One region of the Kitasatospora sp. NPDC056783 genome, then DNA from elsewhere that is predicted to be linked to it. Evidence: riboswitches for the same ligand, from Rfam matches in the RefSeq annotation. Region 1 holds a riboswitch; each other region holds the start of a gene.
What was found. A riboswitch is a leader RNA that binds a small molecule or an ion and turns the genes downstream of it on or off. The one in region 1 is predicted to bind cobalamin.
Positions count from the first base shown of each region.

Region 1 (8,857 bases):
CCCGCAGGTGGCGGCCGAGCCCTGCGAGCCGTGCAGCACCGCGACGCCCGGCAGCTCCAGGGCCAGCCCGGTGCAGAGCACCGCGCAGACCAGCTCCAGGTCCTCGTCGTTGATCCGGACCACGCCGTCCTCCCACTGGAGCACCCGCGCCGCGGCGCTCAGCGGCCCGCCGGGCGCGTCCACCCGCACCCGCAGCTCGTAGACGCCGGCACCCGCGCCCAGCAGCATCCGCCGGAACACCTCGCCGCCGCGCTGGTAGGCGGCGCGCACCCAGGCGGTGTGCTCCCCGTCCGGCGCGCCGGCGCCCCCGTACAGGCCCCCGTCGAGCAGCAGGTCGGCGTGGCAGAGCGTCAGGCCGTTCTCCCGGGCGCGCACCAGGCGCGGCGCGAAGTCCCCGGCCAGTTCCTCGCCCTGATAGGCGAGCAGCTGGGTCTGGAGGGCCGGGTTGACCAGGTAGCGGTCGCGGGCGGCGGGCTCGGCCGGGTCCAGGCCGTGCAGCACGCAGAACTCCTCGAAGTCCTGCGGGTGGAACATCCGGGCCCGGACGGTGTCGAACCGCTCCAGCGCCTCGGCCAGCAGGTCCGCGGTGTCGGCCAGGTAGCGCTCGTGGTCGGGTGCGTCGGAGATCCCCCAGGCGCGGGCCCGGGCGAAGTCCGCCGCGTTGGTCAGCACCCCGATGACGAAGGCCTGTTCGGCGCCCGCGGCCCGCTGCGGACCGTGCGGCGCCCGTACCGCGGGTCGTGAGCCGCCGGCGGTGCAGTCGGAGTTACGGCGGGCGCGACCCTTTTGACTCATCGGTGGCTCCTGGCTTCAGGGGGACGGTCGGCGGCTGGCGTGCCGCTGACCGTCTTCCTCCCCATCCGCGGGCGCCGCACACGTACGGCGTGTCACAGGAATGTAACCACAGGTAATGCGGGGCCCTTTTCCGGCCATCTCCCGGCCATTCCCCGGCCACCGGCCCGTCGGCCCGGCTCGGGCCCGCCGGGTCCGCCGGGTCCGGCTCGGGCCCGCCGGTCCGGTTCAGGCCGGCCGGGGTGCCCGGGCCAGCTGGCGGGACTGGGCGACCAGGCGGCCGGACTCGTCCCAGATCTCGGCGTCCTCCTCGAAGTAGCCGCCGGCCAGGTTGCGGGTCGCGTGGGTGACCCGCAGCCAGCCCGGAACCGGCTTGGCCCGCAGGTGGACGGTCAGCTCGATCGTCGGGGCCCAGCCCGGCATGCCGAGGTCGAAGGTGACCGGCGGCAGCGCGTCGGCGACCAGCAGGAGCAGCAGCGGGTCGGGCTCGCGGCCGTCGGCGAGCCGGAACCAGCCCTGGATCCGCCCGTTGCCGGAAGGCTGTCCGAGCGCCCAGCCGACGGTGGCCGGGTCCAGCCGCAGGTCGAACCGCTCCAGCAGGGCGGCCTGGGCGATCAGCTCCCTGGGCGCCAGTTCCATGCCGATGCACTCGTTCGGCGGCGGCAGCTGCGGCGGCAGCGCGGTGGTGCGCACCTCGCCGTCGGCGCTCGCGAGGTCGCCGTGGCTGGCCACCACCCGCAGCCGCTCGACGCCGCCCTGGCTGAGCGAGGCGGTTCCGGTGGACAGGCCGCGGCCGGTGCGCAGCACCTCGGTGCGGACGGTGGCCGGGCCGGGCCGGGAGGCGGACAGGTAGTAACCGCTGATCGACACCGGGTCCGGGTGGGTGTCGTGCTCCAGCGACAGCGCGTGTCCGGCGACGGCGAGCAGCAGGCCGCCGTTCACCCCGCCGCCGATCTGCCAGCCGGCGCCGAGTTCGGCCTCGTAGCGGCCCGCCTCCTCGGGGTGCCGGGTCAGGGCGATGCCCTGGTCGAACTCGCTGCGGGTCGCCGTGGTCATGTGGGGGGACCTGCCCTTCACGCGTGGTTCCGGACGTCAAGTTACTTACAAGTAGGCCCCAACCCTACGCCGCCGGGGTGAAACGCGAAACGGCCGCCGGGACCCTGTTCGGGGTCCGGCGGCCGTCCACGAGGTGCCCCTTACCGGCGGATGCCGGGCTTCAGCTCCAGGAAGCGGGCGAGCATGCCGTTGACGAAGGCCGGAGAGTCGTCCGTGGAGAACTCCTTGGCGATCTCGACGGCCTCGTCCAGGACGACGGCGTCCGGGACGCCGTCCTCCCAGATCAGCTCGTAGGCACCGAGCCGCAGGACGTTGCGGTCCACGATCGGCATCCGGTCGAGGGTCCAGCCCACGGCGTACTGCTCGATCAGGTCGTCGATGCGACGGGCGTACTGGACGTACCCCTCGATCAGCTCCATGGTGTACTCGCCGACCTGCGGGGTGCCCTCGTCGGGCTTGGGCTCACGGGCGCGAGCCACCCAGTCGGCGAGGACCTGCTGCGGGTCGACCCCGCGGTGGTCGGCCTCGAAGAGGATCTGGAAGGCCCGGGTACGGGCCTTGCTGCGTGCGGCCGACACGGACTTACTTCACCCGGCCGAGGTAGCTGCCGTCGCGGGTGTCGACCTTGACCTTCTCGCCGGTGACGACGAAGAGCGGGACCTGGATCTCGGCACCGGTCTCCAGCGTGGCCGGCTTGGTGCCACCGGTGGAGCGGTCGCCCTGGACACCCGGCTCGGTGTTGGCGATCTCCAGCTCGACGGAGGTCGGGAGCTCGATGTAGAGGACGGCGCCCTCGTTGGTGGCGACCAGGGCCTCGAAGCCCTCCAGCAGGTACTTGGCCGCGTCGCCGACGACGGCCGGCTCGATGGTCAGCTGGTCGTAGGTGTCCATGTCCATGAACACGTAGTTCTCGCCGTCCTTGTACGAGAACTGCATGCCGCGCTTGTCGACGTTGGCGGTCTCGACCTTGGTGCCGGCGTTGAAGGTCTTGTCGACGACCTTGCCCGTCAGGACCTCCTTGAGCTTGGTACGCACGAAGGCCGGGCCCTTGCCGGGCTTGACGTGCTGGAACTCGACGACGGACCAGAGCTTGCCGCCCTCGAGCTTGAGGACCATGCCGTTCTTGAGATCGTTCGTGGAAGCCACGGGCGCACTTACTCCTGTATAGCTGTCAAGGAACCAAGGGTTTGCGTCCTGTCGCCGACGGCCGTCGGGAGGCCGTGGTCACAGGGCGAGGAGCTCCTTGGTGGTGATGGTGAGCAGCTCGGGCCCGCCCTCTTCGAAGGGGCGCACGACGAGCGTGTCCTCGATCCGGACACCGCCCTTGCCCGGGAGGTGGACCCCTGGGCCGACGGTGACCGGCACGCGGCTGTCCAGTTTACCCATGTCCGCCGGGCCGAGGCGCGGCGCCTCCCGGATCTCCAGCCCGATGCCGTGGCCCACCGGGTGCGGAGAGGCCTCGGTGTGGCCGGCCGCCTCCAGGACCTGCCGGGCGGCCCGGTCGGGTACGCACTGCTCCACCCCTGGTCCGAGCGCCTCCCGCCCGGCCCGCTGGGCCCGGAAGACCAGCCGGTGCAGTTCCACCTGCCAGGGCGCCGGAGCGGCCCCGATCACGAAGGTGCGGGCGGTGGAGACGCCGTAGCCGCGGTACTGGGCGCCCATCACCACGGTCAGGAAGTCGCCCTCCTCCACCCGGCGGTCGGTCGGCTGGTGGGCGGCCTGGCCGGAGTGGCTGCCGGTGCCGACCGAGACCGGGAAGGCGGCCCGGTCGGCGCCGTGGTCGATCATCCGGCGCTCCAGCTCCATCGCCAGGTGCCGCTCGGTGCGGCCGACCAGGATCGACTCCAGCAGCTCGCCGAGCGCCTGGTCGGCGATCTCGGCGGCGATCCGCAGGTCGGCGATCTCGTGCTCGTCCTTGACCACCCGCAGCCGCTCGACCGTCCGGCCGAGGTCCACCAGCCGGGCCCCCTCGGCCCGCTCCGTCACCGCCCGGTGCCGCGTGACGGTCAGGTCGTGCTCCTCCACCGCCAGGCCCGACACCCCGGACCGGACGGCGGCGGTCGCGGCGGCCAGCGCGGTGTCCGACCCGGCCGCCACCGGCAGCCGGGTGACGTCCTGCGCGATCAGGTGTTCCCCGGTGTCGTCCGGCGGCAGGTCGTCCGGCAGCGCGAGCAGGGCCCGCTCCCTGGTCAGCAGCAGGGTCGCCCCGCAGGGCGCGCAGCCGGTGAGGTACCGCACGTTCGCCGCGCGGGTGATCAGCGCCGCGTCGGCCCCGGCCGCACCGCAGTGCTCCCTCACCCGCTCCCGCCGCCCCGCGTACGCATCCGCCATGCGTCGAGCCTACGAACCCCCGGCCCGAACCGCCCGCCGAGCACCCCCGCCAGAACCCCCGGTGCTCCTTGCGCGCCCCCGCGCGACCACTCGATCCGGCCAAAAACGGCCGGGTCGGCTCAGGACTCCCCGGTGGGCGTCCAGCGCTTCTCCACCCGGGCGAGCTTCCAGTACCCGATCGCGATCGCCCAGACCACCACGAACAGCCCGGCGATCGCGTAGCCGACGTTGTCCAGCGAGATGTCCGCGACGAACCCGGTGACCGGGTCGGTGAGGTCGAGCTTCTCGTGCAGCACCCCGACCAGCTCGATGGTGCCGATGATGAAGGCCACCGCGATCGACAGCCCTGTGATGGTCAGGTTGTAGTACACCTTCCGCACCGGGTTGGCGAAGGCCCACTGGTACGCGAAGTTCATGAACGTCCCGTCCAGGGTGTCGAACAGGCTCATCCCCGCCGCGAACAGCAGCGGCAGGCAGACGATCGCGTACCAGGGCAGCCCCGAGGCCGCCCCCGAACCGGCCATCACCATCAGGGTGACCTCCGTCGCGGTGTCGAAGCCCAGGCCCAGCACCATCCCCACCGGGAACATCTGCCCCGGCCGGGTGATCGAGCGGGTCGCCCGGTTCAGCACCCGGGCCATGAGGCCGCGCGAGTCGAGGTGCGCCTCCAGTTCCTTCTCGTCGAACTGCCCGGCCCGCATCGCCCGGAACACCTTGACGATGCCGAGCAGCGCCGCCAGGTTGAGCGCGCCGATCAGGTAGAGGAAGACACCGGAGGTGGTCGTCCCGACCACGCCGAGCCACTTGTGGGTGGTCGACTCGTCGTCCATCAGGGTGTTCGCCAGCTGCGCCCCGCCCGCCACCAGGGCGGCCATCAGCACCACCATCGAGGAATGCCCCAGGGCGAACCAGAAGCCCACCGAGACCGGCCGCTTCCCGTCCGCCATCAGCTTGCGGGTGGTGTTGTCGATCACCGCGATGTGGTCGGCGTCGAAGGCGTGCCGCATGCCGAGGGTGTACGCGGTGATGCCCAGGCCCACCCCGAAGACCTGGGTGCCGACCGCGTACCGCTCGGGCGCGACCAGGAAGATCAGGGTGCCGAAGGCCACCACGTGCAGGGCCAGGATCACCCCCATCAGCCCGGCCGTACGGACGGTGTCCTCCCGCCGCCACGCGAACGCGGGCAGCACGGAGGGGGCCGGCTTCGCCCCGGCGGAAGAGAATTCGGGCAGGGTCATCTGCGGATCACGCTCCAGCACCTCGTGGAATACCTCGTGAGATGCCGTGGCCGGTCTCCTGGCTTACGGGAAGCCCACACCCGCCTTCCCAGGCGCGCGAGGCGCCCAGTGGCTCATGGGTACGGACGGCGTTCCTCCGCGGACGGAGGGACGACCCGATCACAGTGGCGAGGGCCGCTCCGGGCTGGGACCCCTGAAGGTCCGTCACCGGAATTCCCGAGCACCACGGCGGGCTACACGGTAGGGGCCGGGCCCGACCCGTGCAAGGCCGGGCAGCCGCGGGGGTGGCCAGGATCACAGGGCCCGCGCGCCCGCACCCCGGCGCCCGGCCGTCCGCCACCCGGACCGGCCGGATCCCGCCGAGGGCGCGCCGCCACCGGACCGGATGAGTACGATCATGGCGTGCCGTCCCACCCCCACGTCTGGCCCGCCGACCGCTGGAACACCCGGCCGGTCAGGGCCCGCGTGCTGGCGGTCGCCCGCACCCTCACCTCGGCCACCCGGGTCCTGGACGTCCTCGCCCTGCTGAGCCCGGACGGCGTCGAGCGCTACTTCACCGTCAACCCCGGCTCCGCCTTCGCCGACCGCGCCCTGGACGAGTACCTGCACGGCCTGCCCGGTTTCACCGTGCTGGACTGGGAGGACGCCGTCCGCCGCCGCTTCGACCTGGCCGTCGCCTGCGCCGTCCACTCCTCCATGCACCGCCTGGACGCCCGCCTCGTCGTCCTCCCTCACGGCGCCGGCTACAACCGCCTGGTCACCGAGTCCACCGGCGACACGGTCAGCGCCGCCGGCCTGTCCCGGAACGAACTCACCCACCGCGGACGGGTGTTCGTGGACGTCCTCGGCCTCTCCCACCCCGAGCAGCTGGACCGGCTGCGGGTCTCCTGCCCCGAGGCCCTGGAGGTCGCCCACGTCGTCGGCGACCCGTGCTTCGACCGGATGCTCGCCAGCCGGCGCTCCCGGGACGGCTACCGCGCCGCGCTCGGCGCCGTCGACGGACGGCGGCTCGTCGTCGTCAACTCCACCTGGAGCGAGCACTCGTTATTCGGCCGCCGCCCCGACCTCCCCCAGCGGCTGGTCCGCCGGCTGCCCGCCGACGAGTACACCGTCGCCGTCGTGCTGCACCCGAACATCTGGAGCCGGCACGACCCGGAGGCCCTGCTCGACGGCGCCCGCCGGATGGGCCTGCGCCTGATCCCGCCCCAGCAGGGCTGGCAGACCGCCCTCGTCGCCGCCGACCTGCTGATCGGCGACCACGGCTCGGTCTCCTTCTACGGCGCCGCCCTGGAACGCCCCACCGTGCTCGTCGCCACCGGTTCCGGCGAACTCGACCCGCGCTCCCCCAGCTACGCCTTCGGCCAGGCCGCCCCCGCCCTCGACCCCGACGGCGACCTCGCCGCCCAGGTCGAACGGGCCCTCGCCCAGGACCCGGCCTCCCTGCGCGGGATCACCGACGGCTCGCTCGCCCACCGCGGCGAGTCCGCCCGGCTGCTGCGCCCGCTGCTCTACTCCTTCCTGGACCGGCTGGACGAACCCGCCGACGAACCGGCCCTGCCGCCCTACCCCAAGCCCGCGCCGCGTCCCGGAACCACCGAACGGCCCACCGCGTACGACGTCGAGGGCAAGAGCGAGGGGACGGAGGTGAGCCTGCGGCGCTACCCCTTCGACCCCGGCGACCACACCCCGCGCGGCTTCCACGCCCTGACCGACGACCACCCCGGCGACGCCCTGCGCTACACCGCCGAGGTCCTCGCCCGGACCGAGGTGCGCGCCGAACTCCCCGCCACCCGCTGGCTCACCCGCGCCGCCACCGAACTCCCCGGCCTCGCCGTCGCGGTGGCCGCCCTCGGCCCGGCCCGCCACCTGCTGCGGCTGCGCGGCGGCCTGCTCCTGGAGGCCCGCGCCGAACCGGACTGGGAACGCCCCGACCCCGGCGTCGACCCGCTGCTCCTCGGCTCCGCCGTGTCCTGCTGGCTCACCGACGGCGGCGACCCGGCCGGCCTCCCCGAGCACGGGCTCACCATCCGCACCGGCGAGCACCGCACCCGGGTGTCGTTCCGCACCGGGCCGTGAGCGCCGCCGGTGGACTACCCCGCCAGCTCCCGCAGCCGGGCGCGGCTGCGCTCCGCCGACGCCTCGTCGCCCCGCTCCTCGGCGAGGGCGACGAGCAGGGTGTGGGCCTGCGCCTCCTTCGCCGGGTAGCCGCGCTCTCCGGCCCGCCGGGCGCAGTCCTCGGCCTGGGCGACGGCCAGATCGATCCGGCCGAGCGCCTGCTGGGCCCGGGCGTGGACCAGCGGCAGCTTCATGGACATGTCGTCGTCCCGGGTCCGCTCCGCCTGGGCGGTGGCCTCCGCCAGCAGGACCAGGGCTTCCTCCGGGCGCCCGTCGGCGATCAGCGCCTGTGCCACGTTGTAGCTCTGGACGATCTCGCCGTGCTCGTCGCCCCGGTTCGCCTCCAGGGCCAGGGTGAACCGCTCCACCGCGTCGGCCGGGCGCCCGTCGGCCAGGCAGAGCAGACCGTCCGTCTCGTAGAGCACCCCGATGACCTGACGGTCGGTCACCAGCGGCACCTGTTCGGTGGCCAGCGCCAACTGCTCGGCGGCGAGCCGGTACTCCTCGCGCTCGTGATGGGCGCGGGCCAGCTGGTTGCGCATCCGGACCACGGCGTCCGGCCGGTTGTCCCACTGGGCCGACTCGACGCCCAGCCGGTGGGTCGCGATCCAGTCCTGGTAGAGCTTGCGGCCCTGGTAGAGCAGCCAGAGCGACTCGCAGAGCCGCCACACCTCGCCGTGCCACCCCTGCGCGGCCGCTTCCTCCACCACCGCGCGGAAGTCGGCCCGCTCGGCGTACAGCCATTCCAGGGCCGCGCTCCCGGAGGCGAAGCCGGGCAGGTCCCCACCGCTCGGGTCCTGCACCCGGAGCCTGCGCTCGGACATCACCCGGTCGGCGAGCGAGGCCCGGCCCCGGTAGTACGCCACGACACCGGCGAGGAGCTCCGTGCGGCCGGGCAGTTCCCGTGCCCGGCCGAAGGCGTGCAGCCGCACCACGTCGTGCGCCCGGAAGCGGTCCTCGGCGTCGTCGTCCCGCACCTCGTCCAGCAGGTGGACGCCCCGCAGTTCCTTGATCGCCCGCTCGGGCCGCTCCACGCCGACCGCACGCGCCAGTTCGGCGGACACGAAGGGGCCGGGGTGCACGCCGATCAGGTGGTAGAGCGCCCGCCCCTCCTCGGTCAGCCGCTCGTAGACGAGGTCGTACGTCGCGCCGAGGTCGCCCTCCTCCTCCAGCATCGCCAACCTGCCCTCCCGGTCGTGCAGTTCGGCCACCACCCGGTCGACCGGCAGGCCGTCGCGGTCCAGCAGCTGGCTGCCGACCGCGTTCAGCGCGAGCGGCAACCCGCCGCACAGCTCGACCAGTTCCGCCAGTTCCCCGTCGGTGCC
Region 1 covers NZ_JBHUAF010000081.1:2,805-11,661, reverse strand. Annotated here, with positions in the region: gene ACFRMQ_RS14940 (hypothetical protein) at 1-795, opposite strand, end outside; gene ACFRMQ_RS14935 (thioesterase family protein) at 1,021-1,848, opposite strand; gene nusB (transcription antitermination factor NusB) at 1,989-2,426, opposite strand; gene efp (elongation factor P) at 2,431-2,994, opposite strand; gene ACFRMQ_RS14920 (M24 family metallopeptidase) at 3,073-4,179, opposite strand; gene ACFRMQ_RS14915 (HoxN/HupN/NixA family nickel/cobalt transporter) at 4,299-5,417, opposite strand; cobalamin riboswitch at 5,448-5,660, opposite strand; gene ACFRMQ_RS14910 (hypothetical protein) at 5,820-7,493, shown strand; gene ACFRMQ_RS14905 (AAA family ATPase) at 7,508-8,857, opposite strand, start outside.

Region 2 (8,857 bases), on a different contig from region 1:
GATGTACGGTGCAGGGTCGCCGTCGGCAAGTTGGCGGCTAATCTGAGTTCCATCCGCCCGATAATTCATGAGGACAACCTTGGATTTGTCGAACATCCAAAAATCCTGAACAGCCCGGAGCGGGTTCTCCCGGCCTGTGATGTCAAGGATCCGGATTTCTTCGCCAGCCCTCACATGGTGCCGATAGTAGTACTCGAACTCGAACCGGAGGTAGTCAGAGAGCGGGCGGGTAACGATATGAACGCGGCCGATAGTCTTCCCTTCGGCCGTCCACTGCGCCACCTCGCCCATCCACCCCGATGTGTAGTCATCGGGTGAGTTTTCGCCGGCCAGGAACCGCGAGAGTTTCTCCGCTTCCTGTGGCATGGTGTAGGTGGGGAGTGTTTCGAGGCGCCACGCCTCCGATTGCATGGAATCGAAGCACTGATTCCAGGCGTCACCAGCCAAGAGCACGGACGGCCTCCTTCAGGACACTCTCAGGGATCTCGACCAGCCCCTCTCCGGCAGGAGGGGTGAAGACGTTCGACAGGTCGCCCTGAACCACGAACGATCCCCTCTCCGTGCGGTAGATGTTGGGGCAGTCTTTCTCCCCGCACTCACCGCTTCCGTTGCCCGTGAGACGGGTGAGTGCTTCGCGTCCAGTCATGTGAAGTCTCCTTGTTTCGGGCCACTTTGACTAACCTGTGGCCAAGTTAGGGGTGTGGGCGGCACGCCGTCCATGCATGGACGCGACTATGCGCGTCATTGACTAAGGATCTTGTGGTGCAGCGTCAAGGACGGGCGGTTTGACTGCCTCCGCCCGGCGTGAACGCCGGGCGGAGGCGGGGGAGTTCAGGGCTGCCGGGTGGTGATGGTGATCGGGTGGGCGGTCCGGTCGGTCATCTCGCCGAGGTGGAGGGTGGTGCTCCAGGTGTCGCTGTAGGTGAGGCGGTCGGCGATGCCGTCGCCGCTGCCGGGGTCGAGGAGGAGCCGGATGAAGTCCCGGCGGGCCGCGCGGGCGAGGTGGGCGTGGTCGACGCTCGGGAAGTCGGCGGGGGCCAGGATGCCGGCGATCCCGGCGCGGACGGTGCTCACGCGGCGGCCGCCTCGGGGGAGATGTGGCACCAGACGAACTTGCCGACGCCGCTCTCGCGCGGGCAGCAGCCCCACTGGGTCGCCAACTTCTGGACGAGGAACAGGCCTCGGCCGGTCTCGGCGGTGGGGGTAGCGGCGCTGGGCGTGGGCTCTTCGGGGTCGGTGTCGTGCACTTCGATGCGGAGGGTGTCCTCCGGGGAGAGGTCGAAGCGGACGAGGATCAGGTGGTTGAGCGGGGCGTGGCAGTGCTGGACGGCGTTGGTGACGAGCTCGCTGACCAGCAACTCACCGGTGAAGACGAGGAGTTCGCCGGAGGGGTGCGGGCGGAGGAAATCGTGGAGCGCCCAGCGGGCCGCGCGGGGGGAGTCGTGGCGTCGGGGGAGCCAGCAGCTCCGCTCGGTGGGGGCGGGGGAGAAGGGGGAGAGGTCTTCAGGCATGGCGGGGCCACCTCTGGAGTGTGCGGGTGAGGGCGACTGAAGAGGGCATGGGGATGCCCGGCGACCAGCTCGTCGGCATCACGATACGTCGACTTGATGGCTACGTTGAGTAGCATGCGATGGAAATGAGCCTGTTCGCAACTTGCTCATTGGAAATTTTCCAAGATCTTTTTTGGAGGGGGTAGGATCTGGAGCTCAACCGGTGTGATGGAGCATCAGATGAGCCAAGCGCGACCAACGGTGCGCCGCAGGCGGCTGGCAGCCGCTCTGGTCAGGCTGCGGGAAGAGGCCGGCAAGTCGCCCGAAGGGGCAGCGGACCGGATCGGCTGTCATCGTTCGAAGATCAGTCGGATAGAGAATGCCCGGCTGGGCATTTCGCTCGGTGAGCTGCGCGATCTGCTGACGTACTACGGCATGGAAGACGAGAGCCGCGTCGAGGAGTTGGTCGCGCTCGCCCGTCGCGGCCGTGAGCCTGGCTGGGTTCAGCGGGCGAGCTTGGCTCGGCCGTCCTACTCGGACTTCATCGATTACGAGGAGACGGCTGACTACATCAGGTCGTTCGAGAACATGCTGATCTCTGGTCTCTTGCAGACACCCGACTACGCTCGCGCGGTGATGCAGGCCAAGCCTTCCGGGCTGATTGCCGAACAGGTGGATGCCCTGGTGACCGCCCGGATGGAGCGGCAACAGGTGCTCAACAAGACCAGCCCGCCACGGCTGTGCGTGATCGAGGGCGAAGCTGCGCTGCGCGTTCAGGTGGGTGGCGCGAAGGTCATGGCCGGGCAGCTCGACAAGCTGGCCGAGATGGCTGAGCATCCCTACGTGGAGCTTCAGGTTCTGCCGGATCGCGCGGGTGCCCACGCCGGTTTGATGGGATCGTTCGTGATGTTCGGCTTTCCGTCGCCCGACTACTCCGACGTTGTCTGCGTGGAGCACCGGACCGGGACGCTCTACATGGAGACTCAGGCCGAGATCGATGAGTACACGTTGATCTTTGATTCCCTCCGTTCAATTGCCTTGAGTCCAGTTGACAGTCTCGACATGATCGCTCAGGTACGGCGGGAGTTGTGAACTCCGGGCAAGGATGGGTGAAGTCGTGACTGAAGATTCCGAGTGGCGGAAGAGCTCCTACAGCGGGCAGGGCGGGAACTGCCTTGAGGCCCAGACCGGGCTGGCGGCAATGGCTGTTCGGGACTCGAAGGACCCGAGCGGGCCGACCTTGTCGTTCTCTGCTGACGCGTGGACCGCCTTCGTCCGTGGTGTGAAGGCTGGAGAGTTCTACGGCGGGTAAGTACGTGTCGATGTGTTCGCTTCGGCCCGGCCGGGTGCTGTGCCGCCAAACAGCGGAGATGTGGGGCATGCTCGCAGCGGATCTGGGGGACGTCCTATGGCGTAAGAGCACCTACAGCGGGCAAGGAGGCGATTGCATCGAGGTCGCCGACCTTCTAACGGCCTTGGGCGTCGGGGGTAGCTGGCGCAAGTCCTCGTTCTCGGGTGCGCAGAGCGAGTGTGTCGAGGTGGCCGATGGCGTCACCGATGTCGTGCCGGTGCGTGACTCGAAGGACCCGGGTGGGCCGGCGTTGCTCTTCGCGGCCGATGCCTGGGCCTCGTTCCTCGCCGGGGTCAAGTCCGGGGAGTTCCCGACCGACTGATCAAACAGAGGTGCCCCGCACGGGCTGTGGCCGTGCGGGGCACCTCCGTCGTGTCCCTACTTCCTAGAAGTCGTCGTCGAAGGACACCGAGCCCTCGACGGCCACCTGGTACGCCGACACGCGACGCTCGAAGAAGTTGGTCAGCTCCTGGACGTTCTGGAGCTCCATGAAGCCGAACGGGTTGGTCGACCCGTAGCGGATCGGCAGGCCGAGCCGCGCGAGGCGCTGGTCGGCGACGGCCTCCAGGTACTGGCGCATCGACTCGGTGTTCATGCCGGCGAGACCGTCACCGCAGAGGTCCTTGGCGAACTGGAGCTCGGCCTCGACGGCCTCCTCCAGCATCTCCGTGACCTGCTTGGCCATCTCGTCGTCGAAGAGGTCGGGCTCCTCCTCGCGCACGGTGTCCACGACCGACATCGCGAAGTCCATGTGCATGGACTCGTCGCGGAACACCCAGTTGGTGCCGGTCGCGAGACCGTGCAGCAGGCCCCGGCTCCGGAACCAGTACACGTAGGCGAACGCGCCGTAGAAGAACAGACCCTCGACGCACGCCGCGAAGCAGATCAGGTTGAGCAGGAACGCCCGCCTGTCCTCCTTCGTCTGGAGCGAGTCGATGTGGTCGACCGCGTTCATGTACTTGAAGCAGAACTGGGCCTTCTGGCGGATGGAGGGGATGTTCTCCACCGCGGCGAAGGCCGCGTTGCGGTCCTCCGGGTCGGGCAGGTAGGTGTCCAGCAGCGTCAGGTAGAACTGGACGTGCACGGCCTCCTCGAACAGCTGGCGCGACAGGTACAGCCGCGCCTCCGGGGAGTTGATGTGCTTGTAGAGGCTCAGCACCACGTTGTTGGAGACGATCGAGTCGCCCGTCGCGAAGAACGCGACCAGCCGGCCGATCAGGTGACGCTCGCCCTCGCTGAGCTTCGCCAGGTCGGCGACGTCGGAGTGCAGGTCCACCTCCTCGACGGTCCAGGTGTTCTTGATGGCGTCCCGGTACCGGTCGTAGAACGACGGGTAGCGCATCGGGCGCAGGGTCAGCTCGAAGCCGGGGTCGAGCAGCATCTTCTGGCGGTCGTCGGACATTACTGGCAGGCCTCGCAGGACTCGGGGTTCTCCAGGGAGCAGGCGATGGCGGCTTCCTGCTCCGGGGTGAGGGAGGGGGTGTTCACGGGCACGGGCGCCGGCGCGGACGCGGCGGACGCGGCGCGGGCGGTGCCGGACGCGGCCTGGGCGATGCGGGTCGCCGGGCGCGAACGCAGGTAGTAGGTGGTCTTCAGACCGACCTTCCACGCGTAGGCGTACATCGAGCTGAGCTTGCCGATGGTCGGCGCCGCCATGAACAGGTTCAGGGACTGGCTCTGGTCCAGGTACGGCATGCGGGCCGCGGCCAGGTCGATCAGCGCGCGCTGGGGCAGCTCCCAGGCGGTGCGGTACAGCGAACGCACCCCTTCCGGCAGCCAGTTCAGGTCCTGGACGGAGCCGTTGGCGTCGCGCAGCGCGTCGCGGGTCTGCTGGTCCCAGACGCCGAGGTCCTTGAGCTCGCGCACCAGGTACGGGTTGACCTGGAGGAACTCGCCGGACAGCGTCTCGCGCTTGAACAGGTTGGACACCTGCGGCTCGATGCACTCGTACACGCCGGCGATGGACGCGATCGTCGCGGTCGGCGCGATGGCCAGCAGCAGCGAGTTGCGCAGGCCGGTGACGGCGATGCGGGCGCGCAGCGCGTCCCACTTCTCGCCCCACTGCGGCGCGGCCGTCGGGAAGTGGTCGATGTGCAGCTCGCCGCGGGCGGCGCGGGTCTCGCCGTACGCCTCGTGGCGGCCCAGCTGCTCGGCGAGGTCGGCGGAGCGCTCGTACGCGGTGAGCATGATGCGCTCGGCGATGAGCGTGGACAGCCGCGCGGCCTCGGCCGAGTCGAAGTCGATCCGCAGCTTGAAGAAGACGTCCTGGAGGCCCATCACGCCGAGGCCGACCGGCCGCCAGCGGGAGTTGGAGGTGCCGGCCTCGGTGGTCGGGTAGAAGTTGATGTCCACCACGCGGTCGAGGAAGGTGACGGCGGTGCGCACGGTGGCGTCCAGCCGCTCCCAGTCCATCGCGTTGATCAGGTCGTCGGCGGTGGCACCCGGGGCCACGTGGGCGCCGAGGTTGACCGAGCCCAGGTTGCAGACGGCGGTCTCGGAGTCGTCCGTGACCTCCAGGATCTCCGTGCACAGGTTGGAGGAGTGCACGGTGCGGCCCGGCAGCGCGGTCTGGTTGGCGGCGCGGTTGGAGGCGTCCTTGAAGGTCATCCAGCCGTTGCCGGTCTGCGCCAGGGTGCGCATCATGCGGGCGTACAGGGTCTGCGCCGGGATGGTGCGGACGGCCTTGCCGGCCAGCTCGGCCTTGCGGTAGGCCTCGTCGAAGTCGGCGCCCCACAGGTCGACCAGCTCGGGAACGTCGGCCGGGGAGAACAGCGACCAGTCCTCGTTGGCGTTCACGCGGCGCATGAACTCGTCCGGGATCCAGTGCGCCAGGTTGAGGTTGTGGGTGCGGCGGGCCTCTTCGCCGGTGTTGTCGCGGAGCTCCAGGAACTCCTCGATGTCGGCGTGCCAGGTCTCCAGGTAGACGCAGGCCGCGCCCTTGCGGCGGCCGCCCTGGTTGACGGCGGCGACCGAGGAGTCGAGGGTGCGCAGGAACGGCACGATGCCGTTGGACTTGCCGTTGGTGCCGCGGATCAGGCTGCCGCGCGAGCGGATGCGCGAGTAGGACAGGCCGATGCCGCCGGCGTGCTTGGAGAGGCGGGCGATCTGCGCGTAGCGGTTGTAGATCGAGTCCAGGTTGTCCAGCGGCGAGTCCAGCAGGTAGCAGCTGGACATCTGCGGGTGCCGGGTGCCGGAGTTGAAGAGCGTCGGCGAGGAGGTCAGGTACTCCAGGCGGCTCATCAGGCCGTACAGCTCGGCGACCTCGCGGACGGACTGCTCGGAGTCGCCGACCGCCAGGCCACAGGCGACGCGGAGCAGGAAGTGCTGCGGGGTCTCGATCACCTTGCGGGTGATCGGGTGGCGCAGCAGGTAGCGGGACTGCACGGTGCGCAGGCCGAAGTACTCGAAGCGGTCGTCGCCCGCGGTGTCGATCAGCGCGTCCAGGGCGGCGGCGTGCTTGGCGACGAAGTCCGCGGTGGTGTCGCCGATCAGGCCCTCGGCGTGGCCGACGGCGATCGAGGCGGAGAAGGAGACCGAGCCCTGGCTGTTCGCCTCGTCGACGATCTCCAGCGCGAGCAGGCGGGCGGCCAGCTTCGAGTACTGCGGGTCCTCGGCGATCATCGACGCGGCGGCGTCCACGGCCAGCCCGCGCAGCTCGGCGAAGTCCGAGCCGGCGTGGCGGCCGCGCAGCGCGGCGGCGGCGACGTGGCCGGGGTCGACCTCGGTGAGGTCGGTGCTGCGGTCGGTGAGCAGCCGCAGCAGGGCGCCGCCGGGGTCGGAGACCGTCGGGTCGGTGAAGGCGGTACCGGTGCCCTGGGTGGGCAGGGTGACTGAGGCGGCGGTGGTCAAGGCGCTCTCTCCTGGCGGCGATCGGCGGCGGTGATCGGGGGCCGCCGGGCCGATCGGGGCAGGGGAGCACGGCGCGAACGCAGACGGCGTCGCGCGACGGTGACTCCCCGGCCCGCCCGCGAGGCCCGGAGGTGTACTGCTCGTGCTGGCGCGCGGCCTCTGCGGGAGGGCCGTGGCGCAGGCCGTCGGCAGGTACTCGGACTCGCGGTACGGCTGCTCGAGCCGTCCGCACACCGCTGCGGGGCAGTCCCGGATTCGCACCGGGTTCCCCTGCATCGACAGCAGAAGCGAGCATACATGTAGTGCCGCCGGCTTGCGGCGGCACCATATGTTGTGCCTGTCGTGTCGCGGGTGTCGGTGGACCGGGTGGCCCGTCAGTGCTTCAGATAGACCTTGTACGTGCTCGAATCGCCGGTCGGGGAGGTGAACTGGGCGACCAGCCGGTAGTTCCCGGAGGCCGTCACGGCGTCGCTCAGGGCCCGGTCGGTGGCCTTCGGCGCGGTGCTGTCGAGGACGACCATGGTGAACCAGCCGTCGCGGATCGCGGCCACGCTGCCGTCGTCGCCGTGGTGCCGCACCCCGGCGGCGTCGCGGTACTCCGTGCCCGTGCGCGAGGAGATCCACTGCTCGGGCTTGGAGACGCCGCCGAGGTAGTACTCGGCGAGTCCGTCGACCTCGGTGAGGTAGCGGCCCTCGGGCTCGGTGTGGACCCTCAGGACGGCCGGCAGGCGGCCGGAGTCGGGGCCGTTCTGGTAGCGCAGGGCGGACTGCTCCAGGCCGAGGGCGAGCAGCGCGACCCAGACCAGGATGCCCAGCTGGGGGTGGCGGAAGTGGGCGCCGACCAGCCGGGTCAGGCCGACCCCGGCGAGCGGGGCGGCCAGCAGCATGCCGTAGGCGAGGTGGCGGAACAGCGCGCCGGAGGTGCCGGTCCACACGTGGGCGGCGGGGACCAGCAGGGCGGTGGCGGTCAGGACGGTGCCGAGCAGGGCGCGCCGGCCCCGGGTGGTGGGAACGGAGTCCTTCTCGGGCGCGTCGTGCTCGTTCATCTGCTCGCGGCGCGCGTAGGCGATGGTGCCGGCCACGGCGAGGACGGTGAACAGGCCGGCCCACTTGAGGGTGGAGAGCAGGATCGAGCCGGCCGAGCCGGCGGCGCCGCCCTGCGAGGGCGACCACCCGGCGAGCTTGCCGAGCGTGCCGCCCGGGAGCAGCAGGACGAGGGTGCCGGCGCCCGCCAGCAGCGCGCGCAGGGCGGCCGGCCCGGCCCGGTGGTACGGCCGGGCGCAGGCGAAGGCGAGGGCGACCAGGGCCGGGAGGGCGAAGGCCGCGGAGTAGGCGACGGCGCAGGCCAGGGCCGCGGGTGGGGCGGCGAGCAGGGCCAGGGCCGGATGGCGGCGGGCGGTGAACACCGTGGCCCAGGCGGAGAGGGCGACCAGGAGGACGGCGAGGGACTCGGGCGCGGCGTAGAAGCCGGTCACGACGGTGGACTGGAGGACGGCGTAGACGGCGATGGCGCAGATGGCCACCCGCTCGTTGAACAGCCGCCGGGTCAGCGAGTACAGCAGCACCGTGGTGATCAGTGCGAAGCCGAGGCTGAGCAGCCGGGTGCCCCAGATGCCGTTGGCATCGGCGGCGGCGCCGGCCAGCGGCGGGTAGAGCCAGGGCGAGCCCTGCACCCGCTCGATCAGGTCGGTGGTGACCGGGGTGCCGTGCAGCAGGTGGTCGAGCTGCTGGCGGCCGGCGACCATGGTGGCGGCCTCGTCGGGGTGGGCGGCGGCCAGCAGGCGCAGCGAGAGCGCGGCCTGGACGGTCAGCACGGCGCCCAGCAGGCCGCGGGCGATCCAGCGCCGGCGCGGGCTGGTGCCCGGGTCCCAGCCGATCGCCGGGACCTCCGGGATGGTGTACGGGGCCAGCGGTATGCCGTCGGGGTTGTCGACGGCGCCGGTGGTGCGGTGGGGCTCGGCCTTGTCGGCGGTCTCGTCCGGGGCCTCGTGTGCGGTCTCGTGCGCGGCCTCGTTCACGGCGACGGCCGTGCGGCCCCGCTCGGTGAAGTCCGGTTCGGGCTCGGTCTGCTGGGCCTGGGCGGCGCGGCGGCGGGCGGCGCGGCCCTGGGCGACGGGCTCCTGGGCGACAGGGCCCGGATCGGGCGCGGCCACCGGGGCGACCGGGG
Region 2 covers NZ_JBHUAF010000046.1:1,598-10,454, forward strand. Annotated here, with positions in the region: gene ACFRMQ_RS10175 (DUF6879 family protein) at 1-453, opposite strand, end outside; gene ACFRMQ_RS10180 (hypothetical protein) at 437-646, opposite strand; gene ACFRMQ_RS10185 (hypothetical protein) at 832-1,074, opposite strand; gene ACFRMQ_RS10190 (ATP-binding protein) at 1,071-1,511, opposite strand; gene ACFRMQ_RS10195 (helix-turn-helix domain-containing protein) at 1,719-2,582, shown strand; gene ACFRMQ_RS10200 (DUF397 domain-containing protein) at 2,596-2,802, shown strand; gene ACFRMQ_RS10205 (DUF397 domain-containing protein) at 2,870-3,163, shown strand; gene ACFRMQ_RS10210 (ribonucleotide-diphosphate reductase subunit beta) at 3,227-4,243, opposite strand; gene ACFRMQ_RS10215 (ribonucleoside-diphosphate reductase subunit alpha) at 4,243-6,666, opposite strand; cobalamin riboswitch at 6,860-7,018, opposite strand; gene ACFRMQ_RS10220 (ArnT family glycosyltransferase) at 7,065-8,857, opposite strand, start outside.
Region 2: it holds a riboswitch for cobalamin, as region 1 does, so the genes downstream of both, ACFRMQ_RS10215 (ribonucleoside-diphosphate reductase subunit alpha) here and ACFRMQ_RS14915 (HoxN/HupN/NixA family nickel/cobalt transporter) in region 1, are expected to answer to the same signal.

Region 3 (5,115 bases), on a different contig from region 1:
GCCGAGCAGCCGGGTCGGGGTGCCGGGGGCGCCGGGCCGCTCGGCGATGGGAACCGGCTGTTCCTTCACCGGGCGGTCAAGGCGGATCAGCGCGACGTCGTCCAGGTTCGGCCCGGCGCCCCCTCCCTGTCGGTAGCCGGGGTGGGTGAACGTGGCGGCGATGGCGCGGACGGTGCCGCCGGACTTGCGTTCGGAGCTGCCGATCCGGACGGTGCCGCCGGGCGTGACCAGGTTCGGGTCGACGCAGTGGGCCGCCGTCAGCACCCACTGGCGGTCGATCAACGAGGCGCCGCAGACGCCGTCGTCCAGGCCCGGGGCCGACACCGGGACCGAGGCCATGAACGGGTAGCGCCGCTCGGCGTCCGTCCCGTTGACGATCGCCCCGGCACTGCCCACCGTCGCGGCGGTGAGTCCTGCGGCGAGCACGGAGACGGCCGCGAAGCGGGCCGCGCGACGGCGAACGGGGTTCCGACTGAACATCAGACATCCTCCTTGGAACCGGAGTTTCCGGATGCCTTCAGCCTTCCCTTTCAAGATCCACCGGACTAACCGGGCAGCGGGTGCGAGGACGGTGGGGATATCCCCCGCAGGGCGCGGAGGATCGCCGGTCCGTCGTCGCGCCGGACGTCGTCGTCCGGCGCGGCGCGACGCGCCCGGTCAGTCCTCCGAGCGCCGGAGCAGGTAGGTGTCCATGATCCAGCCCTTGCGCTCGCGGGCCCGCTCGCGCAGCTCGCGGATCCGGGGGGCGGCCTCGGCGAGCGGCCCGGAGACCAGCACCTCGTCGGGGGTGCCGAGGTAGGCGCCGTAGTGGATGTCCAGCCCCCGGGGGTCGATCTCGGTGAAGGCGGCCCGGCCGTCGAGCATCACCACCACGTCGTCCACCCCCTCGGGGAACCCCTCGGCCAGGCGGCGCCCGGTGGTGATCTGCACCGGGCGGCCGACCCTGGTCAGCGTGGTGCGGTGCCGGGCGGCGAGTGCGGAGACGCTGCTGATGCCCGGGATCACCTCGTACTCGAACGGCGCCCCGCCGCGGGTCGACACGTCCTCCACCACCGCGATGACGCTGTCGTAGAGGGCCGGATCGCCCCAGACCAGGAACGCGCCGCGCTCGTCCGGGCCGAGGTGCTCGGCGATCAGCCGCTCGACCAGATCGGCGCGGCGCACCCGCCAGTCGTCCACGGCGGCCGCGTACGCGGGGGTGGTGCGGTCCCGCTCCGCGTCCGGCACCTCGACCACGCGGTGCCCCGTCCGGCCGTGGTCGGCCAGCATCCGGCGGCGCAGCCGGATCAGGTCCTGTCGTTCCTCGCTCTTGTCGAGGATGAAGAAGACATCGGTGCGACCGAGCGCCTTGACCGCTTGCAGGGTGAGGTGGTCGGGGTCGCCCGCGCCGATGCCGATGACGTAGATGTGCCGCATGCGGCACATTCTGCCGTTCTTCCCGGCGTACCGGCCCGGGGGTCGTGCGTGGACCGACCGAAGAGGTGGGCGGTGGCCGTGAGCTGCGCGGATGGACGTAAGCTGGCGGGGCAGCTGGTTCGCCCCGCCCGCCAGGCGGGGCGTTGTCACGAGGGAACCCGGTGACGCCTTTCAACTGGCCAGTCCGGGACCGCCCCGCAGCGGTGAGCGGGAGCGACCGCCGTCCTGTGCGCAGGGCCCGGCAACGGAGCCGGGACGCGACGGCCGGTAGGCGTCCACCCCTGGTTCCGGACCGGGGAGGGCGTGCCCGCGAGTCCGAAGACCTGCCGCTGCCCGCGTGCCGTGGTGGCCCGCGGTCCCACCACGACCCCGAGGCGGGCCGGCGGTGCGGGTGGGCCGTATACGGACGGCTCCCCGCCCCTTCGCATGCCCGGGGCGCGCGACCTCATGAAGGAGAGTTCCGTGCAGCGGAACGCCGACCACGATTCCCGCGACGCCAGGACGGGCGGGCCGTCGCTGTGACCAGTCCCTCCGTCCTCTCCCGCACCCCGGCCGACTCGGCGGTCACCCTCGCCCACATCATGAGCGACCACGACACCAACCTCTACGGGACGGTGCACGGTGGCGTGATGATGAAGCTGATCGACGACGCGGCCGCCGCCGCCGCGGGCCGGCACGCCGGCGTTCCCGCGGTCACCGTCTCGGTCCGGGAGATGTCGTTCCTGGCGCCCGTCAAGGCGGGGGACCTCCTCACCGTTCGCGCCCGGGTCGGCCGCGCCGGGCGGACGTCGATGGACGTGTCGGTGGTGGTGACCTCGGAGCGGTGGAACCTCGCCGGGCCCGTCACCAGGGTCGCGACGGCGCAGCTGGTCTTCGTGGCCGTCGACTCGGAGGGCAAGCCCCACCCGGTGCCGGAGCTGGACCCGGAGGGCGAGGCCGACCAGCCGCTCGGGTAGCCGCTCGCGGCCGCGACGTCTCACCACGCGGACGCCTTTCGAGATTTCCGCCCCGGAGGAGGCGTTCTGCCCCTAGGCTGGCGGCGCAGCTGGTTCGCCCCGTCCGCCAGGCGGGGCGTCGCAAGAGGGAACCCGGTGACGCCTTTCGACTGGCCAGTCCGGGACTGCCCCGCAGCGGTGAGTGGGAACGACCGCCGTCATACGCACTGGACCCGGGACGGGTCTGGGAAGCGACGGCCAGTAGGTGTCCGCCTTTCACGGGGTGGACGTGCCCGCGAGTCCGAAGACCTGCCACTGCCCGTGCGCGACCGTTCGCGCGCGGCCATCCGGTGACCTCGTGGGCGGGTCGGCGACCATACCAGGCGGATCAGGCCCGTACGTTCTCGTGACGGCCGCCGCCGGGTTCGTCATCCCTTCGCGTCCTCGTGCCGTCACCGGGCACTTGAGGATTCAGGCTCGCGAAGGAGAGTCCCTTGACAGCGCAGTCCACAGCCATGGCGTCCACGGCCACCGTGTACGGCTACCCCCGGCAGGGTCGTGACCGGGAACTGAAGAAGGCGATCGAGGGGTACTGGAAGGGCGCGGTCACGGCCGGGGCGCTGCTGGCGGCCGCCGCCGAGCTGCGCCGGACGAACTGGGCGCAGCTCGCCGAGGCGGGGGTGGCGGAGGTGCCGACCGGGGACTTCTCGCTCTACGACCACGTGCTGGACACCACCGTGGCGGTCGGCGCGATCCCCGCGCGGCACCGGGAGGCGGTCGACGCCGACCCGCTGGACGGGTACTTCGCGATGGCGCGCGGCAACCAGGACGTCGCCCCGCTGGAGATGACCAAGTGGTTCGACACCAACTACCACTACCTGGTGCCGGAGTTGGGCCCGGACACGGTGTTCGTCGCGAACCCGGCCAAGGCGGTCGCGGAGTTCGCGGAGGCCCTCGCGCTCGGCCACACCGCCCGGCCGGTGCTGGTCGGCCCGGTGACCTACCTGCTGCTGGCCAAGCCGGCCCCCGGGGTGGCGGCCGACTTCCAGCCGATCACCCTGCTGGACCGGCTGCTGCCGGTCTACGCGGAACTGCTCGCGGCGCTGAAGGACGCCGGCGCCGAGTGGACGCAGTTGGACGAGCCCGCGCTGGTGCAGGACCGCGCCCCGGCGGAGCTGAACGCCGCCGCCCGCGCCTACCGTGAGCTGGGCGCCCTCACCGGGCGGCCCAAGCTGCTGGTCGCGAGCTACTTCGACCGGCTCGGCGAGGCGCTGACGGTGCTGGCCAAGTCCCCGGTCGAGGGCCTGGCGCTGGACTTCACCGGCCCCGCCGCGGCGAACCTGGAAGACCTCGCCGCGGCGGGCGGGCTGCCCGGCAAGCGGCTGGTGGCGGGGGTGATCGACGGACGCAACGTCTGGATCAACGACCTGGAGAAGTCCCTCGCGACCCTGGCCACCCTGCTGGGCCTCGCGGACACCGTCGACGTGGCGCCGTCCTGCTCGCTGCTGCACGTGCCGATCGACGCCGCCGCCGAGCGCGACATCGACCCGCAGATCGCCCGCTGGCTGGCCTTCGCCAAGCAGAAGGCACGCGAGGCCGCCCTGCTCTCCCGGGCCCTGCGCGAGGGCACCGGCGCCGTCACGGCCGAGCTCGCCGCCAACCGCGCCGACCTCGCCTCCCGCGCCAACTCCCCGATCACCCGCGACCCGGCGGTGCGCGCCCGGGCCGCCGCCGTCACGGCCGACGACGCCCGCCGCGCCCAGCCCTACCCGCGGCGCGCCGAGGCCCAGCACGCCCGGCTCGGCCTGCCGCTGCTGCCGACCACCACCATCGGCTCCTTCCCGCAGACCACCGAACTGCGCACCGCTCGCGCCGACTTGACGGCCGGACGGATCGACGCGGCAGCCTACCGGGAACGGATGGAGGCCGAGGTCCGCGAGGTCATCGCCTACCAGGAGAAGACCGGACTGGACGTCCTGGTGCACGGCGAGCCCGAGCGCAACGACATGGTCCAGTACTTCGCCGAGCAGCTCACCGGCTACCTGGCCACCCGGCACGGCTGGGTCCAGTCCTACGGCACCCGCTACGTCCGCCCGCCGGTCCTGGCCGGCGACATCTCCCGCCCGCACCCGATGACCACCGAGTGGTTCGGCTACGCGCAGGGCCTGACCCGGCGCCCGGTCAAGGGCATGCTCACCGGCCCGGTCACCATGCTCGCCTGGTCCTTCGTGCGCGACGACCAGCCGTCCGCCGACACCGCCCGGCAGGTCGCCCTCGCCCTGCGCGACGAAGTCACCGACCTGGAGGCGGCGGGAGCGGCCGTCATCCAGGTCGACGAGCCGGCCCTGCGCGAAACCCTCCCGCTGCGCGCCGCCGCCCGCCCGGCCTACCTGGACTGGGCCACCGAGGCCTTCCGGCTGGCCACCTCGGGCGTGCGGGCGGACACCCAGATCCACACCCACATGTGCTACGCCGAGTTCGGCGCCGTCATGACGGCGATCGACGAGCTCGACGCGGACGTCATCTCCTTGGAGGCGACCCGCTCGCACATGGAGGTGGCCGGTGAACTCGCCGGGGCCGGCTACCCGCGCGAGGTGGGCCCGGGTGTCTGGGACATCCACTCCCCGCGCGTGCCCAGCACCGAGGAGGCGGTCACGCTGCTGCGCGCGGGCCTGGCCGCGATCCCGGCCGAGCGGCTCTGGGTCAACCCGGACTGCGGGCTGAAGACCCGCGGCTGGCCGGAGACCCGGGCGTCCCTGGACAG
Region 3 covers NZ_JBHUAF010000482.1:286-5,400, forward strand. Annotated here, with positions in the region: partial or broken gene ACFRMQ_RS37420 (S1 family peptidase) at 1-480, opposite strand, end outside; gene cobF (precorrin-6A synthase (deacetylating)) at 658-1,416, opposite strand; cobalamin riboswitch at 1,568-1,741, shown strand; gene ACFRMQ_RS37430 (acyl-CoA thioesterase) at 1,935-2,372, shown strand; cobalamin riboswitch at 2,495-2,662, shown strand; gene metE (5-methyltetrahydropteroyltriglutamate--homocysteine S-methyltransferase) at 2,846-5,115, shown strand, end outside.
Region 3: it holds a riboswitch for cobalamin, as region 1 does, so the genes downstream of both, metE (5-methyltetrahydropteroyltriglutamate--homocysteine S-methyltransferase) here and ACFRMQ_RS14915 (HoxN/HupN/NixA family nickel/cobalt transporter) in region 1, are expected to answer to the same signal.